2 linked regions of the Cupriavidus necator N-1 genome follow. The protein of the gene in region 1 interacts with the protein of each later gene in a pairwise test. Links are inferred from orthologs where the notes say so. Each region holds a gene or a part of one and is shown in the gene's direction. Other genes may lie near its edges.

Evidence for each region.
Region 2: the proteins of badI (region 1) and rfaD interact in binary tests that used the Escherichia coli proteins (3 or more experiments, as listed by UniProt). The link is inferred for Cupriavidus necator N-1 from one-to-one orthologs.

What each region holds. Positions count from the first base shown.
Region 1 is NC_015723.1:1,795,474-1,804,046, reverse strand. The notes cover bases 1,766-4,591. They hold badI (2-ketocyclohexanecarboxyl-CoA hydrolase), read left to right. Parts: upstream 1,766-2,700; coding sequence 2,701-3,483; downstream 3,484-4,591. Other genes in these bases: aliB (cyclohexanecarboxyl-CoA dehydrogenase), read left to right, coding at 3,514-4,591; badH (2-hydroxycyclohexanecarboxyl-CoA dehydrogenase), read left to right, coding at 1,903-2,670. Outside these bases: CNE_RS26235 (zinc-binding alcohol dehydrogenase family protein), read left to right, coding at 1-605; CNE_RS26230 (GYD domain-containing protein), read right to left, coding at 684-977; CNE_RS26225 (MarR family winged helix-turn-helix transcriptional regulator), read right to left, coding at 1,242-1,763; more of aliB, read left to right, coding at 4,592-4,665; aliA (cyclohexanecarboxylate-CoA ligase), read left to right, coding at 4,708-6,351; CNE_RS26200 (DUF2917 domain-containing protein), read right to left, coding at 6,487-6,819; CNE_RS26195 (alpha/beta fold hydrolase), read right to left, coding at 6,834-7,859; CNE_RS26190 (TetR/AcrR family transcriptional regulator), read right to left, coding at 8,031-8,573. UniProt on the Escherichia coli protein: Converts o-succinylbenzoyl-CoA (OSB-CoA) to 1,4-dihydroxy-2-naphthoyl-CoA (DHNA-CoA).
Region 2 is NC_015726.1:837,640-846,348, forward strand. What follows is about bases 2,190-5,151. They hold rfaD (ADP-glyceromanno-heptose 6-epimerase), read left to right. Parts: upstream 2,190-3,153; coding sequence 3,154-4,149; downstream 4,150-5,151. Other genes in these bases: rfaE1 (D-glycero-beta-D-manno-heptose-7-phosphate kinase), read left to right, coding at 2,190-3,125; CNE_RS03980 (ComEA family DNA-binding protein), read left to right, coding at 4,305-4,691; CNE_RS03985 (solute carrier family 23 protein), read left to right, coding at 4,929-5,151. Also shown: lipopolysaccharide assembly protein LapB, read left to right, coding at 1-676; CNE_RS03965 (UDP-glucose dehydrogenase family protein), read left to right, coding at 715-2,097; more of rfaE1, read left to right, coding at 2,178-2,189; more of CNE_RS03985, read left to right, coding at 5,152-6,230; cysteine synthase CysM, read left to right, coding at 6,366-7,268; mltB (lytic murein transglycosylase B), read right to left, coding at 7,338-8,444; CNE_RS04000 (histone deacetylase family protein), read left to right, coding at 8,594-8,709. UniProt on the Escherichia coli protein: Catalyzes the interconversion between ADP-D-glycero-beta-D-manno-heptose and ADP-L-glycero-beta-D-manno-heptose via an epimerization at carbon 6 of the heptose.

The sequences.
Region 1 (8,573 bases):
ACCGGCTGGGCATTTCGCCCAAGGGGGATCACGCCGGCAGCTCGGTGCTGATCATCGGCGGCGCGGGCGGCGTGGGCTCGATCGGCATCCAGTTGGCCAAGGTGCTGGCCGGGCTGACCGTGATCGCCACCGCGTCGCGGCCCGAGTCGCAGGAATGGTGCCGCCGCCTTGGCGCCGACCATACCGTTGACCATCGTGGCGACCTGCCGGCGCAGTTGAAGGCGCTGGGTTTTGCCGAGGTCGACTACATCCTCTGCTTCAACGATATCGACGGCCATTTCGCGGCGATGACTGAACTGGTCGCCCCGCAGGGCAAGATCTGCACGATCGTCTCGAATACGCGGCCGTTGCCGGTGGAATTGCTCAAGAACAAGAGCGCCACCTTCGTCTGGGAATTCATGTTCACGCGCGCCATGTTCAGCACGCCCGACATGGTCGCGCAGCATCGTCTGCTTAACGAGGTCGCGCGGCTGGTCGATGCCGGCCGCCTGCAGACCACGCTGGGCGAGAACCTGGGGAGCATCAACGCGGAGAACCTGCGGCGCGCGCACGCCATGCTGGAAGGCGGGCGGACCATCGGCAAGCTGGTGCTGGAAGGGTTCTGAGCTGGCGGGCTGCGCTCGGCAAACAACAACGCCCGCCGGGATGGCCCCGGCGGGCGTTGTGCGTTTCTGGGGCAGGGGTCAGCCCATCTTGCCGAGAATGCCCTGCATCTCGTCGCTGTTGAAGGCGCGCAGGGTTTGGGTGCGTACGTTGCCGGCCGCGCCGATGGTCAGCCCGAAGCTGGTCATGGTCTCGTCGTCGGGCGCTTCGACGGTGAGCACGATGTCGTATTCGCCCAGCGTCCAGTAGATGTCTTTCATCTGCACGCCCAGGCGCGCCCCCATCTCGCGCACCGCGGCGGCGCGCTTGGTGGTGTCCTTGACAGTGCGGATGCCCTGGTCGGTGAAGCTGGCTAGCACGATGTAGCGGGTCATGGCGGGACCTCCGGTTATGGTTGGATTGGTCGCCGTCCCGGCGGTGTGCACGGCGCAAACGGCCGGGGCAGTGGTTCAGGGCTTCGGGGCGTGGCGAGGCGCGAATGGCATGGCGCTTCGCCGTTGATGCTCGCGACGTCTGAGCAACTTCATGCCAACGCATATTGCGCGCCAGTCGGCGCGGCAGGCCAGGATGCGGGCCGCGGGCTCGCGGCCGGCTGTTCCGGCCGGCCGGTGTGTTTCAGTTGCGATACTGCGTGCGGCTCAGTCCTGTGGACTGCCACCGTCCGCGCTGTCGGGCGTGTCAAGCGCGCGCATGTTATCCAGCAACTTGAGCAGGTAATGCAGTGTGTGCGTCAGGTCATTGGTAGAAAACCCCGTCAGCGCCTGCTCGTAATAAGCCCGGATCTTCGGCTGCGCCTGGTGCAGCCAGACCTCCCGTCCCGGCTCGCTCATCCGGATCAACCGTGAGCGGCGGTCGCGGCCGTCCGGGGCCAGCGTGACGTGGCCGTCGCGTTCCATCCGGCTGACCAGTCCTGACAGGTTCTGCCGGCTCACCATCAGGTAGCGGGCCAGGTCGCCCACGCTCATGCCATCAGCGGCTTCCGGGCGCGACAACGCGCCGAGCACGGCCCACTGCTGCGTCGTCAGGCCCTCTGCCTCGACGGCTCGCGATCCCGTTTTATGCAACATATTTGCGCATTGGTACAGCCGGAAGAAAAGCCGGTTGGCCAGTTCCATGCGTGCGTTTGTCGAGAAATCTGCCCCTGATTCCGGGTTAACCATAGTCTTTTCCACAGTGTTGGCGTCTTGCGTAGGCAGCGGCTACCTCCTATTATAGGTAAACATATTTACCTATTTGGTGGTGCGATGTGACGGCGCCATGGCCGGCACGATAGCACCGGAATCCTGAAAGGAGAACGCTGTGCAAGGACTTGAAGGCAAGACGGTCATCGTGACCGGTGGTGGCGGAGGTATCGGCGGCGCAACCTGTTTGCGCTTTGCGCGCGCCGGGGCGGTGGTGGGCGTGCTCGACCTGAACCCGGAAGCGGCCGAGCGCGTCGCCGGCCAGATCCGAGAGGCTGGCGGGCGCGCGCTGGCCCTTCGCTGCGATATCACCGAGCGCGCCAGCGTGGATGCCGCGGTGGCGGCGGTGGAGCAGGGCCTGGGCCCGGTGGACGTGCTGGTCAACAACGCCGGCTGGGATGTGTTCAAGCCGTTCATCAAGACCGAGCCCGCGCAATGGGAGCGGCTGATCGCCATCAACCTGACCGGCGCGCTGCACATGCACCACGCGGTGCTGCCCGGCATGATCGAGCGCAAGCGCGGCCGCATCATCAATATCGCCTCCGACGCCGCGCGCGTGGGTTCGTCCGGCGAAGCGGTCTATGCCGCGTGCAAGGGCGGGCTGGTGTCGTTCTCCAAGACGATTGCCCGCGAACACGCTCGCCACGGCATCACCGTCAACGTGGTGTGCCCGGGGCCGACCGAGACCGCGCTGTTCGAAGACTACAAGCAGGGCGCGGGCAACCCCGAGAAGCTGGTCGAGGCCTTTACCCGCTCGATCCCGCTGGGCCGCATCGGCCAGCCCGACGACCTGCCCGGCGCGGTGCTGTTCTTTGCCAGCGACGACGCCGGCTTTATCACCGGCCAGGTGCTGAGCGTGTCGGGCGGCCTGACCATGAACGGCTGAGCAAGCAAACACCAGAAAACGGAGACCACCATGCAATACGAAGACATCCTGTACGAAGTGCGCAACGGCGCCGCCTGGATCACCATCAACCGCCCGGAAAAGATGAACGCCTTCCGCGGCCGCACCTGCGACGAGCTGATCCACGCCATCAACCGCGCCGGCTACGACCGCGAGATCGGTGCCATCGTGCTGGCGGGTGCCGGCGACAAGGCGTTCAGCACCGGCGGCGACCAGTCCGCGCATGAAGGGCAGTACGACGGCCGCGGCACCATCGGCTTGCCGATGGAAGAACTGCACAACGCCATCCGCGACGTGCCCAAGCCGGTGATCGCGCGGGTGCAGGGCTTTGCCATCGGCGGCGGCAACGTGCTGTGCACGATCTGCGATTTCACCATCGCCTCTGAAAAGGCCGTGTTCGGTCAGGTAGGGCCAAAGGTGGGCTCGGTCGACCCGGGCTATGGCACGGCCTTCCTGGCGCGCGTGGTCGGTGAAAAAAAGGCGCGCGAGATCTGGTACCTGTGCCGTCGCTACCCGGCCGCCGAGGCACTGGCGATGGGGCTGGTGAACGCCGTGGTGCCGCATGACCAGCTCGACGCCGAAGTGCAGAAGTGGTGCGACGAGATCCTGGACAAGAGCCCGACCGCCATCGCCATCGCCAAGCGCTCGTTCAACATGGACACCGCGCATCAGGGTGGTATCGCCGGCATGGGCATGTACGCGCTCAAGCTCTACTACGACACCGAGGAATCGCGCGAGGGCGTGAAGGCCTTCCAGGAAAAGCGCAAGCCCGACTTCCGCAAGTACGCCAGATAAGCGCTGGCATCCGACCAAGCGGAGACAACCATGAACCCCTACCTTGACGAAGACCTGATGGCGCTGGCGGAGCATGCGCGCCGTTTTGCCGATGCGCGCGTGGCGCCTGGCTACCTGGAGCGGGACCAGACCCGCGTGCTGGACCGCGCGCTAATGCGCGAGATGGGCGAGATGGGCTTTATCGCGCCGGAACTGCCCGAGGCCTGCGGCGGCCAGGGCATGGGCTCGCTCGCGGCCGGCGTGATTCATGAAGCGGTGGCGCGCGCCGACCTGAGCCTGTCGTATATCAACCTGCTGGCTTCGCTCAACGGCCAGATCCTGGCACAGCACGCGCGTCCTGAAATCGGCGGGCCGTGGCTGCAGCGGCTCACGCGCGGCGAAGCGCTGCTGGCGATCGCGCTGACCGAGCCGCGCGGCGGCTCCGACGCGGCCAACCTGCGCCTGCGCATGGAGCGCGACGGCGACGCCTATGTGCTCAATGGCGAGAAGACTTCGATCTCCGCCGCGGACCAAGCCGATGCCGCGGTGGTCTTTGCCCGCACCGGCCCGGTCGATGCCGGCGCGCGCGGCGTCTCAGCCATGCTGGTGCCGATGGACCTGCCTGGCATCACTCGCAACCGTTTCGACTGCCACGGCCAGCGCGCCATCGGCCGCGGCTCGATCTTCTTCGAGAACGTGCGCGTGCCGGCCAGCCACCTGCTGGGCGAGGAAGGCCAGGGCTTCGTGCAGGTGATGCAGGGCTTCGACTTCTCGCGCGCGCTGATCGGCCTGCAGGTGCTGGCGGTGGCGCAGGCCGCGCTGGACGAGACCTGGGCCTACGTGGCGGAACGGCAGGCCTTTGGCAAGCCGCTTTCGGCCTTCCAGGGGGTCTCGCACCCGCTGGCCGATTTCCAGACCCAGGTGACCGCGGCCCGGCTGCTGTGCCTGCAGACGCTGTGGCTGAAGGACCATGGCCAGCCACACACCGCCGAAGCCGCGATGTGCAAGTGGTGGGCGCCCAAGCTGGCCTACGACGTGGTGCACCAGTGCCTGCTGTCCTTCGGCCACGGCGGCTATGACCGCGGCGTGATGGAGCAGCGGCTGCGCGATGTGCTCGGCTTCCAGATCGGCGACGGCACCGCGCAGATCATGAAGACCATCATTGCCCGCGGGCGCGCCGGGCGCGAAGCCGTGCCGGCCTGAAGCCGCGCTCGCACGCGGCATCGCATAACGAGGAGACAAGCCATGGATTTCGACGCCGTACTGATTGCGCCCCGCCGAGCCGCCAGCGTGGCGGCAGGCCACTGGCACGACCGCACCGTCAACGACTACCTTGCCGCCTGCGTGAGCGGCCGGCCCGACGCGCCGGCCCTGACTGCGGTAAGCCTCGACAGCGGCACCGTGGCCCGCTTTACCTGGTCCGAGCTGGACCGGATGGCCGACCGGGTGGCGGTGGGGCTGAGCCGCCTCGGCGTCGGTGCGCAGGATGTCGTGTCCTGCCAGTTGCCCAACGGCTGGCACCTGACGGTGCTGTACCTGGCGTGCGCACGGCTGGGCGCGGTGCTCAACCCGTTGATGCCGATCTTCCGCGAGCGCGAGTTGTCGTTCATGCTGGCGCATGCGCAAAGCAAGGTGATGGTGGTGCCGCAGGGTTTCCGGGGCTTCGGGCATGCGCAGATGGTGCAGGGCTTGCGCGACGTATTGCCGGCGCTGCGCCACGTCGTTGTCACGGGCGGCGCTGGAGCGGACAGCTTCGACGCATTGCTCAGCGGTCCGCGCTGGGAGGATGAGCCCGATGCGCCGGACATCCTGCTGCGCGGCCGCCCGGGCGCTGACGACGTCACGCAACTGATCTACACCTCCGGCACCACCGGCGAGCCCAAGGGCGTGATGCATAGCGCCAACACGCTGTTCTCCAATATCGTTGCCTATGCCGATCGGCTGCGCCTGACGGTCGACGATGTGGTGCTGATGGCCTCGCCGATGGCGCACCAGACTGGCTTCATGTACGGACTGATGATGCCGGTGATGCTGGGCGCGCATGCGGTGCTGCAGGACATCTGGGACCCGGCGCGCGCGGCCGCGCTGATCCGCGAGGAAGGCGTGACCTTCACCATGGGATCGACACCGTTCCTGACGGACCTTGCCCGCGTGGTGTCGGAGTCCGGCACGCCCGTGCCAAGCCTGCGCACCTTCCTGTGCGCCGGCGCGCCGATCCCGGGCGCGCTGGTGGAGAGCGCGCGCCTGGCGCTGGGCGCCACGATCGTGTCGGCGTGGGGCATGTCGGAGAACGGCGCGGTCACCACCACGCTGCCGGACGATCCCGACGCGCGCGCATCGACCACCGATGGTCGCCCGCTGCCGGGCGTGGAGGTGAGGGTGGTGGACGGCGCCGATGCCGACGTGCCCACCGGGGAGACCGGCCGCCTGCTGGTGCGGGCGTGTTCCAACTTCGGCGGTTACCTGAAGCGGCCACATCTGAACAGCACCGATGCCGATGGATGGTTCGACACCGGCGACCTGGCGCGGCTCGATGCGCACGGCTACCTGCGCATCGCCGGGCGCAGCAAGGACGTGATCATCCGCGGCGGCGAGAACATCCCCGTGCTCGAGGTCGAGACCCTGCTGTACCGCCATCCCGCGGTGTCGCAGGTGGCTATCGTCGCCTACCCGGATGAACGGCTGGGCGAGCGCGCCTGCGCCTTTGTCGTGCCGCGCGCCGGCCAGGCGTTCGACCAGGCGGCGATGGTGGACTGGCTCAAGGCGCAGAAGATGGCGCTGCAGTACATCCCCGAGAAGCTCGTGGTGCGGGACGCACTGCCGGCCACGCCCGCCGGGAAAATCCAGAAATTCCGGCTGCGCGAGATGCTGCGCGGCGACCCGTCCTGAACCTGGCGCAGCGGTGGCCGGGGCGCCGGCCGCCGCGCAACGCAAAAAGCGCAATTAACCGCCAGGCATTGCACCCCACCACGACCGCGCATTCGCGCCAGGGCTGGCAGGGCGAGGGGTGTCCAGCTCCACCTGTCACCGGCCTGCACCGGTATAGCCGCGCCCATGCGGCGCCAGCAAGCGCCGCAGCCATTGCCGCCAGGCGCCCGCTGCCCGCCCGGCGCCTTGCCGGCAGCGCGTTACGTGCAGCGATGCCGTGGTGACGGCATACAGCTCGATATGGCCGCTGTCGGACAACGTAAAGCATTCGCTGGCCGTCAGCGCCGTGTCCTTCGGGTCGCCGTCGCGGATCAGCCAGAGCTCGCCTTCGGTGCAGCGCACGGCGACGTGTTCGCCGGGGCCCGCCACCAGCCGCAGCGAACTGCGTGCGGGCAGGGTGGCGGTCATGTCATTGCTCACCAGGAACATGATGGTCTCCAGGTTCAGTCGACGGCCAGGCCGTGCAAGGCGGACGGGATCACCGCGCGCGCGGGGGCTGTGCCGGGCCGGATGAAATCAGCGATGCGCCGGATCACGCCGGGATCCTGCAGGATGCGGCGATGCCCCAGGCCGCTGGTCGTGACCAGTTGCGCGCCGGGCCAGGAGCCGGCGATGGCGGCGCCGTCTTCCCAGCGCACTTCCTTGTCGTCGCGGTCATGGATCACCAGCGTTGGCGGGACCGGCCGGGTGCGGCCGACGTCGGGCACGTTGAAAGCCGACCATGGCAGTCCCAGCCAGCGCTCGCTCTGGCGCTGCATGCGCGCCAGCACGCCGGGGGTGAAGCCCATTTGCCAGGCCAGCGACGCACACGCGGCGTGCATGTCGGCCGGCGATCCGACCAGCACGGCGGCGCGGGCGGGCAGGCCTTCGCGCAGCGCCAGCGCGGTGGCTGCGCCGCCGAGTGAGTGCGCCACCACGGCGTGTACCTGCCCCGCGTGCCAGGCTGCGGCGAGCAGCGAGCGCGACATTTCCAGCACCGAGGTCTGCGCCGCGCCGCGCGCGCCGGCATCGGAGGCGCCGTGCGAGAGCGCATCGAAGGCCACCACCCGCATGCCGGCTGCCAGCAGGCCTTCGACCACCGCATGCCACTGGCCGGCATGGCCGCCCCAGCCGTGCGCGAGCATCACCACGGGACCGGACGTGCCCCAGCGATAGACGCGCACGCGCCGGCTCGGGCCCTGGCCCGTCACCAGCGCCCAGTCGGCGCGCGCACTGTCCAGCAAGTGCCGCGCTGCGGATGTGGCTGCGGCGCGCGGCGGCTTGAACCAGATGTGCTCCAGCGCGCGCGCTGTCGCGCCGGGCCTGACCACGCTGCCCGCCTGCCAGCGCAACCGCTGCCAGCCCTGAAAGGCCCGCTCCACCGGGCCGGACTTGCCGGTGCGCAGCGGCGCGTTGCCGGCGCGCGCGGGCAAGGGTGCGGCGGCGGGGGATGAGGAAACCGGGGAAGGAGAAGAGACTGCTTGCGTCACGACCTGCACCTCCAATGGATTCTGGATGGCACGGCATCATCGGCACCGGCCCCGCCGGTGGCATTCCGTGCTGTTGTTAAGACCGACCAGTCGTGCTTTTTAATATACAAAAAAAGCCCGCCCGAGCGGTTGCTGCCCGCCGGCGGGGTAGCGCCGGCGCCAATGTGTGGCTCAGTGGCGGCGGGCGCCCTCGGCGGCACGGGCCACCAGTGCCGCAAATGCGCGCCGCGCCATGGTCTCGGCATCCTCGCGGCCAAGCAGCTTGAAGGATTGCTGGAAGGCCATGCCGATGCCCGCGAGTTCGAAAGCAAATTGCCGCGGATCGGTGTCCGGCCCGAAATGGCCCTCATCGATGGCGTCGCCCACCACGCGCGCAACCGTGCTGTGCCAATCCTTCAGCGACTGCACCACCAGGTCGCGGATCGAGCCCGGCCGATCGCGGTATTCCTGGCCCAGCGCCGTGAACAGGCAACGTCCCTGCGTCACCGTGCCGCCCAGCCATTCCAGGTAACCTTCAAACAGCCCCTGTAGCCGCGGCATCCCGCGCGGCTGGCGCATCGCCGGCCGGATCACGATCTCGCCGAAGCGCTCCACGGCCAGGTCGAGCACTGCCTGCTGCAACACCTCCTTGGATTTGAAGTGCGCATACAGGCCGCTCTTCGACATATTGGTGTCCGCGGCCAGCGTGGCCAGCGACAACTGTTCGAAGCCGAC
Region 2 (8,709 bases), on another replicon or contig:
GCTGGCGCAGGACGCGCTGCAGCGCAAGCGTCCCGAAGATGCGGTGAAGTGGCTGAACCAGGCCGTTGCCGAGAATCCTGCCAACGTGCGCGCCCCGATCCTGCTGGGCGACGTGGCCGCGGCCGCGGGCGACGCCCGCGCGGCGCTTGGCCACTGGCTTGGCATCGAACGGCAGGATGCATCTTTCCTGCCGCTGGTGGCGGACCGCGTGGTCAAGGCCTACGCCAGCCTGCAGGAGGAGGGCGCCGCGCTGGAATGGCTGCGCGGCCTGCTCAAGGGTAAGCTGGCGCCTGAGGTGCTCGATACCGCCTACCAGGCAGAACTGGACGTGAACGGCCCGGAAGCCGCCGCGCGCCTGATGCGCGAGCAGCTGCGCCGCCAGCCCACGCTGCTGGCGCTGACCAAGTATTTCGAGGCGCAGGCGGCGGTGGTCGCGGCCGGCGCCCCGTCCGCGCAGCCGGCGGGTGCCGATGCCCCGGCAGAGGGCGCCGACGGCAACAACGAGCAAGCGCAGGAAACCACGGCCATCCGTGACCTGCTGCAGCTGCGCACGCGCAACCTCGCGCGCTACACCTGCCGCGAGTGCGGCTTCCGCGCCCGGCTTTTCTATTGGCAATGCCCGGGATGCAACCGTTGGGAAACCTATGCCCCGCGGCGCTCCGAGACGCTCGGCTGATCCCGGGCGGTCCTGTGCAACAGAATTGAATTAACGCTATGAAAGTCACCATCATCGGCAGCGGCTATGTCGGCCTTGTCACCGGCGCCTGCCTGGCGGAACTTGGCAATGACGTGTTCTGCCTGGACCTGGACGAGCAGAAGATCGCGCTGCTTAACGCAGGCGGCGTGCCAATCTACGAGCCGGGCCTGCTGGAGCTGATCCAGCGCAACCGTGCCGCCGGGCGGCTGACCTTTTCCACCGACGTGGCGGCCAGTGTCGAGCACGCCGACGTGCAGTTCATCGCCGTGGGCACGCCCCCGGACGAAGACGGCTCTGCCGACCTGAAGTACGTGTTGGCGGCGGCGCGCAATATCGGCCGCCATATGACCGGATTCAAGGTCGTGGTCGACAAGTCCACCGTACCGGTCGGCACCGGCGACCGCGTGGCCGCCGCGATCCGCGAGGAGCTGGTCGCGCGCAGCCTGGAAGACCTGCAGTTCTCAGTGGTGTCGAACCCCGAGTTCCTGAAGGAGGGCGCCGCGGTCGAGGACTTCATGCGCCCGGACCGCATCGTGCTGGGCTGCAACGCCGACGTCGCCGGCCGCCACGCGCAGGCCACCATGCGCCAGCTTTACGCGCCGTTCAACCGGCACCACGAGCGCACCTTCTACATGGACGTGCGCTCGGCCGAGTTCACCAAGTACGCGGCCAATTCGATGCTGGCCACGCGCATCTCGTTCATGAACGAGCTGGCCAACCTGGCCGACGAGGTTGGCGCCGATATCGAACTGGTGCGCATGGGCATCGGTTCGGACCCGCGCATCGGCTACAGCTTCCTGTATGCCGGTGCTGGCTATGGCGGTTCATGCTTTCCCAAGGACGTGCAGGCGCTGATGCGCACTGCCGCCGACCATGGCAAGCCAATGCGCGTGCTGGAGGCGGTGGAATCGGTCAACGGCGCGCAGAAGCGCGTGCTGGGCGACAAGGTCGTGCGCCGCTTCGGCGATGACCTGACCGGCCGCACCTTTGCCGTGTGGGGCCTGGCCTTCAAGCCCAACACCGACGACATGCGCGAGGCGCCGTCGCGGGTGCTGGCGCGCGAACTGGTGTCGCGCGGCGCGTCGCTGCGCATGCACGACCCGGTGTCGATGGCCGAAGCCCGGCGCGTGCTGGATGCCGACCTGGCCGACCTGCCGGGCGGCGCCGCGCGCGTGAGTTTCCATGAGAACCAGATGGATGCGCTGGACGGCGCCGACGCGCTGGTGATCGTGACCGAATGGAAGGTGTTCCGCAGCCCCGACTTCGGCCAGATCAAGCGGCGCCTGAAGACCCCGGTGATCTTCGACGGGCGCAACCTGTATGAGCCCGAGGCCATGGTCGAGAACGGCGTGGAGTACCACGCCATCGGCCGCCCGACCCGGCCGGCCGTGAACGAATGAGGCGCCGGCGGGTCAACGGACTCATCAACCGATAAGCTAGCGCGACGGCTGCGGCCGTCGCGATATTGCCAAGGATCTTCATGAACAAGACCGTCATTCCGCAGGAGCAGATCCGGCAGTCCCATATCCTGGTGGTCGGCGACATGATGCTGGACCGCTACTGGTTCGGCGATGTGGAACGGATCTCGCCGGAAGCGCCGGTGCCGGTGGTGCAGGTCAAGCGCAGCGACGAGCGCCTGGGCGGCGCCGCCAACGTGGCCCGCAATGCCGCGGCATTGGGCGCACGCGTGGGCATGCTGGGCGTGGTCGGCGACGACGAGCCGGCCCGAACGCTCGAAACGTTGCTGGGCGAGAGCCACGTGCAGCCCTATCTGCACCGCGATCCCAAGCTCAACACCACCATCAAGCTGCGCGTGGTGGCGCACCAGCAGCAGTTGCTGCGCGTGGATTTCGAGAGCGCGCCGGCGCATGAAGTGCTGGCCGCGGTACAGGACCGCTTCCTGGCCCTGATCAACGACTACCAGGTGCTGGTGCTTTCCGATTACGGCAAAGGCGGCCTGACCCACGTCACGCGCATGATCGACGCCAGCCGCGCAGCCGGGCGCAAGGTGCTGATCGACCCCAAGGGAGACGACTACTCGCGCTACCGCGGCGCCACCCTGATCACCCCCAACCGGGCCGAGATGCGTGCCGTGGTCGGCGCCTGGAAGACCGAGGCCGACCTGACCATCCGCGCGCAGAACCTGCGCCGCGGGCTGCAGTTGGAGGCACTGCTGCTGACGCGCTCGGAAGAGGGCATGACGCTCTACACCGAGGCCGAAGTGCTGCACGTCTCCGCCCAGGCGCGCGAGGTCTATGATGTATCGGGTGCTGGCGATACCGTGATTGCCACGCTCGCCACCATGCTGGGTGCCGGCGTGCCGCTCAAGGAAGCCGTGCAGCTTGCCAATCGTGCCGGCGCCATCGTGGTGGGCAAGCTTGGTACCGCCGTCGTCTCCTATTCTGAATTGTTCGGCGCCGCCCCGTGAGGCGTGGCGCCCCCATCCTGATCCGACCATGACCATCATCGTCACCGGCGCCGCTGGCTTTATCGGCAGCAACCTCGTCAAGGGTCTGAACGACCGCGGCGAGACCAACGTCATCGCCGTCGATAACCTGACCCGTGCCGACAAGTTCCACAACCTGGTCGACTGCGAGATCTCCGACTACCTTGACAAGCAGGACTTCCTCGCGCGCTTAGCCCGCGGCGAGTTCGGCAAGGTGCGGGCGGTATTCCATGAAGGCGCGTGCTCCGACACCATGGAGACCGACGGCCGCTACATGATGGAGAACAACTACCGTTACACGCTGTCGCTGATGGAGAGCTGCCTGGAACAAGGCACGCAGTTCCTGTACGCGTCGTCGGCGGCCACCTACGGCGCCTCGCAGGTGTTCCGCGAAGACCGCGAGTTCGAGCGCCCGCTGAACGTGTACGGCTACTCCAAGTTCCTGTTCGACCAGATCGTGCGGCGCCGGCTGCCGTCGGCGCTGTCGCAGATCGTGGGCTTCCGCTACTTCAACGTGTACGGCCCGCGTGAAACGCACAAGGGCCGCATGGCCTCGGTTGCCTACCACAACTTCAACCAGTTCCGCGCCGACGGCACGGTGAAGCTGTTCGGCGAGTACGGCGGCTATGCCCCCGGCATGCAGAGCCGCGACTTCGTCTCGGTCGAGGACGTGGTCAAGGTCAACCTGCACTTCTTTGACCATCCGGACAAGTCCGGCATCTTCAACCTCGGCACCGGCCGCGCGCAGCCGTTCAACGACATCGCCGCCACCGTGGTCAACACCCTGCGCGAGGCCGAAGGCAAGCCGCGCCTGTCGCTGGAAGAACTGGTGCAGGAAGGCCTGCTCGAGTACGTCAAGTTCCCCGATGCGCTGCGCGGCAAGTACCAGTGCTTTACGCAGTCGGATGTGTCGAAGCTGCGCAGCGCCGGCTACAGCGAGCCCTTCCTGTCCGTCGAGGAAGGCGTGGCGCGCTACTGCCGCTGGCTGATCGAACGCGCCGGCTGATACCGGCGCGCAACCGGCTGACACGCTTTCGTGCGGCCGGTGTCAACTTTTGTTGCTGCATGGGCCGCCGCTGCGGCCCGCCCCTATCCTGACCTGACCTCGCCGCCCCGGCGGGGGGTGGTACCTCAGACCATCCACAGGAAAGGAGAGCCTTCATTTTCAAGCATTGGGTCCGGCAACTTGCCCGGCGTTTTTCCCTGGTTTCCCTCGCTGCAACCATCTGCCTGTTCGCGGGCGGTGCCGCGCATGCCGCCATCGATGTCAATACGGCGGACGAGGCGGCCCTGACCTCGGTCAAGGGCGTGGGACCAGCCACCGCCCGCAACATCATCGACGAACGCAACAAGCGTGGGCCCTACAAGGACGCCGCGGACCTGGCCGAGCGCGTCAGTGGCATCGGGCCGAAGTCCGTGGCGAAGCTGCAGGACGCTGGCCTTGCCATCGGCACGAAGGGAACCGCAGCAGCGGCGCCGCCTGCGGCCGCCACCCCGGCCAAGACAGCCAAGGCAGCGCCCGCTGGCGCCGCCAAGCCAGCGCGCTGACAGGGTCACGGTCCGGCGTCCGGCCGCGCAGCGGCCGGACGCTCTCCGTGCTGGTATGGGTTGTGCTAGACCCTTGCCGCTTCGCACGCCCCGTGGCGGCGGAGTATCATGCGGACGCCGCGCCGGCAGGATCTGCCGCGCGCGGCTGCCGACAGGCACGCATCTACCAGACAACCAGGCACAAACGCGGCGGCTGCCGACCAGGCGGCCAGCCCGGACCACAGGGAGCAGAACAATATGGCGAATGGCGAGGACGCGGGATTCCTGCCGCAATGGCGGCTCAAGACCGAAGGCGTGATCGGGCCGGATGAGCGGCTGCCCGCCGGACAGACGCTGCTGGCCGGCATCCAGCACGTGGTGGCGATGTTCGGCTCGACCGCCATTGCACCGATCCTGATGGGTTTCAACCCGAATATCGCCATCCTGTTTTCCGGCATCGGCACGCTGATCTTCTTCCTGTGCGTGCGCGGGCGGGTGCCGAGCTACCTTGGCTCCAGCTTCGCCTTCATCGCCGTGGTGATCGCTGCCACTGGCTACGCGGGCAGCGGCCCCAACCTCAATATCCCGGTGGCGCTGGGCGGCATCATCGCCGCCGGTGCGCTGTACACGGTGATCGGCCTGATCGTGCAGGCGGTGGGCTACGCCTGGGTCGAAAAGCTGATGCCGCCGGTGGTGACCGGGGCGATCGTCGCGGCGATCGGGCTGAACCTGGCCCCGGTGGCGGTCAAGGCGGTCAGCGGCGCGGCCCTCGATACCTGGGTGGGCCTGCTGACGGTGGTGGCCGTGGGGCTGGTGGCGGTGCGCGCGCCCGGCATGATCGGGCGTCTGCCGGTGCTGATCGGCGGCCTGGCCGGCTACCTCGCCTACTACCTGGGCACCAACGTGATGGGGCTGGGCAAGCCGATCGACTTCTCGGGCGTGGCAGCGGCCAGCTGGTTCGGGCTGCCGGCGTTCACCGCACCGACCTTCGAGTTCAGCGCCATGCTGCTGATCGCGCCGGTGGCGATTGTGCTGGTGGCGGAGAACCTGGGCCATATCAAGGCCATCGGCGTGATGACCGGGCGCAACCTGGACCCGTATATCGGCCGTGCCTTTATCGGCGACGGCATCGCGACCATGCTGTCGGCCAGCGGCGGCGGCACCGGCGTGACCACTTATGCCGAGAACATGGGCGTGATGGCGGTCACCAAGATCTACTCGACGCTGATCTTCGTGGTGGCGGCCGCGGTGGCTATCCTGCTGGGCTTCTCGCCCAAGTTCGGTGCGCTGATCCTGACCATCCCGGGTCCGGTGATCGGCGGGTTGACCATCGTCGTGTTCGGCCTGATCGCAGCGACAGCGGGCCGGATCTGGGTGCAGAACAAGGTGGACTTCTCCAGCTCGCGCAACCTGATCACGGTTGGCGCCACGCTGACGGTGGCAGCCGGCGACCTGACGCTGAAGCTGGGCGGCATGACGCTGGGCGGCATCGGTACTGCCACCTTCGGCTGCATCCTGCTGTACCACCTGCTGGGCGAAGGCAACCACGAAGAAGGCTGAGCCACGGCAGGATGGGCGCAGGCGGGCGGGAGGCAGCGTAAATCCCGCCTGCCGGCGAGGGATAGGTGTCTGGATTACAATGGCCGGCGAATTGGAATCCCCCGTTTGCGACCCTCTTTCGCGACCCCTCGCCCCATGGCCTACAAGACAATTGAAGACACCATCGGCAACACGCCGCTGGTCAGACTGCAGCGCATCCCCGGTGCCGCCAACGACGCGCGCGGCAATGTGATCCTCGGCAAGCTCGAAGGCAACAACCCGGCCGGTTCGGTCAAGGACCGCCCCGCGGTGTCGATGATCGCCCGGGCCGAGGCGCGCGGGCGCATCAAGCCGGGCGACACCCTGATCGAGGCGACTTCCGGCAATACCGGCATCGCGCTGGCCATGGCAGCCGCCATCCGCGGCTACAAGATGGTGCTGATCATGCCCGAGGACCTGAGCCTCGAGCGCCGCCAGAGCATGGCGGCCTACGGTGCCGAGATCATCCTGACCCCGGTCAAGGGCGGCATGGAGTACGCCCGCGACCTGGCGGATTCGATGGAGCGCGACGGCAAGGGCGTGATCCTCGACCAGTTCGCCAACCCGGACAACCCGCAGGCCCACTACGAGGGCACCGGGCCGGAGATCTGGCGCGATACCGACGGCCGCATCACCCACTTCGTTTCTGCGATGGGCACCACCGGCACCATTACCGGCGTGTCGCGCTACCTGAAGGAACAGAACCCGGAGATCCAGGTCATCGGCGCGCAGCCGGCCGACGGCTCGCGCATCCCGGGCATCCGCAAGTGGCCCGAGGCGTATCTGCCCAAGATCTACGATGCCAGCTACATCGACCGCACCGAGCCGGTGAGCCAGGGCGACGCCGAGCACATGGCGCGGCGCATGGCATCCGAAGAGGGCATCTTCTGCGGCATTTCGGCGGCCGGCGCGCTCTGTGTTGCGCTGCGCATTGCCGAGGAAGTGGAGAACGCCACCATCGTCTTCGTGGTGTGCGACCGCGGCGACCGCTACCTGTCGACCGGCGTGTTCCCGGCGTGACCTGAACCGGTGCCAACAAGAAAGGCCTCGCAAATTGCGAGGCCTTTTTGCTTTGGCGGGCAGCTGGCATCAACCCATCGCCGCCTTGACCGCCTCGCCCAGCTGGTACACCGCCAGCGCATAGAAGAAGCTGCGGTTGTAGCGTGTCAGCACGTAGAAGTTGCGCAGGCCGAGCAGGTATTCGGTCGGTTGGTCGGGGGTGGGCAGGTCCACCACCAGCACGCCGGTCTCGCCTTCGCGCACGGGGTCGATCGGCTCGTCCACGCGCAAGCCGGCGCGGGTCAGCTGGTTGAGCGTGCGCGTGGGCCATGGCTCGCCGTCGGCCGCCGCCGTGGCGACACCCAGGCTGCCGGCGTCGCCGGCAATGCGCCACACCACCGGGCGGCCCGGCTCCCAGCCGTGCAGCTGCAGGAAGCGCGCGACACTGCCGATGGCATCGGTAGGGCTGTTGCGCAGGTCGATGCGACCGTTGTTGTCGTAGTCGATGGCGTATTCGCGCAGGCTGGTCGGCATGAACTGCGGGATGCCGATCGCGCCCGCGAAGGAGCCCAGCACCGAGTACACGTCGGTGCGGGTGTCGCGGCACCACAGCAGGTAGTCGGCCAGCTGGTTGCGGAACAGCGTGCTGCGGGCTTCGCGGTTGGGCGTGTCCGGGTAGTCGAAGGCGAGCGTGGACAGCGAGTCGAGCACGCGGAAGGTGCCCATGTCGCGGCCGTAGATGGTTTCCACGCCGATGATGCCGACGATGACCGAGGCCGGTACGCCGAACTCGGCTTCGGCACGGCGCAGCGTGTCGCGGTTGTCCTGCCAGAAGCGCACGCCCGCGTTGATGCGGATCGGCTCGATAAAGCGCGAGCGGTAGGTGCGCCAGCTTTTGCGGCCGGTGGTGGCGGGCGGCATGATCAGCCGCACCACGGTGGCCGAATAGACCGCCTGGCTAAACCACTCCTGCAGCATCCCGCGGTCAAGGCGGTGGCGGGCCACCATCTCGTCGATAAACGCGCGGGTCTGCGGATTGTCGCGGTAGCGGCCGGGTTCGATCTCTTCCTCGCGCATGCTGACGCGGCGCTTGCCCGCGGCGAGCAGGCTGGGGGAGAGGCCGCAGAGTCCGAGTGCGGCAGCGGAAAGCGCGGCGCCCAGCAGGGGGCGTCGCAGTGAGCGCTGGGTGTCGGTCATGATGTCCTTTGCAAGTCGCACCGAGTATAGCGGATGCCACTGCGGCAACTACGGGCAAGCCGTCACGGCATGGCGCGCCAGTGCCGCTGGGTGGCATGGGCTGGCGTGTGCTAACGTAGCGATTGGAGACAACATTGCGACGATAAGAGATGCCGACAGGCTATTACACGCACCCCGAGTTCCAGCGGCACGAGATGGGGCATTTCCATCCTGAGTGCCCGGAACGCCTGCAGGCGATCGAGGATCACCTGATTTCGCACGGCCT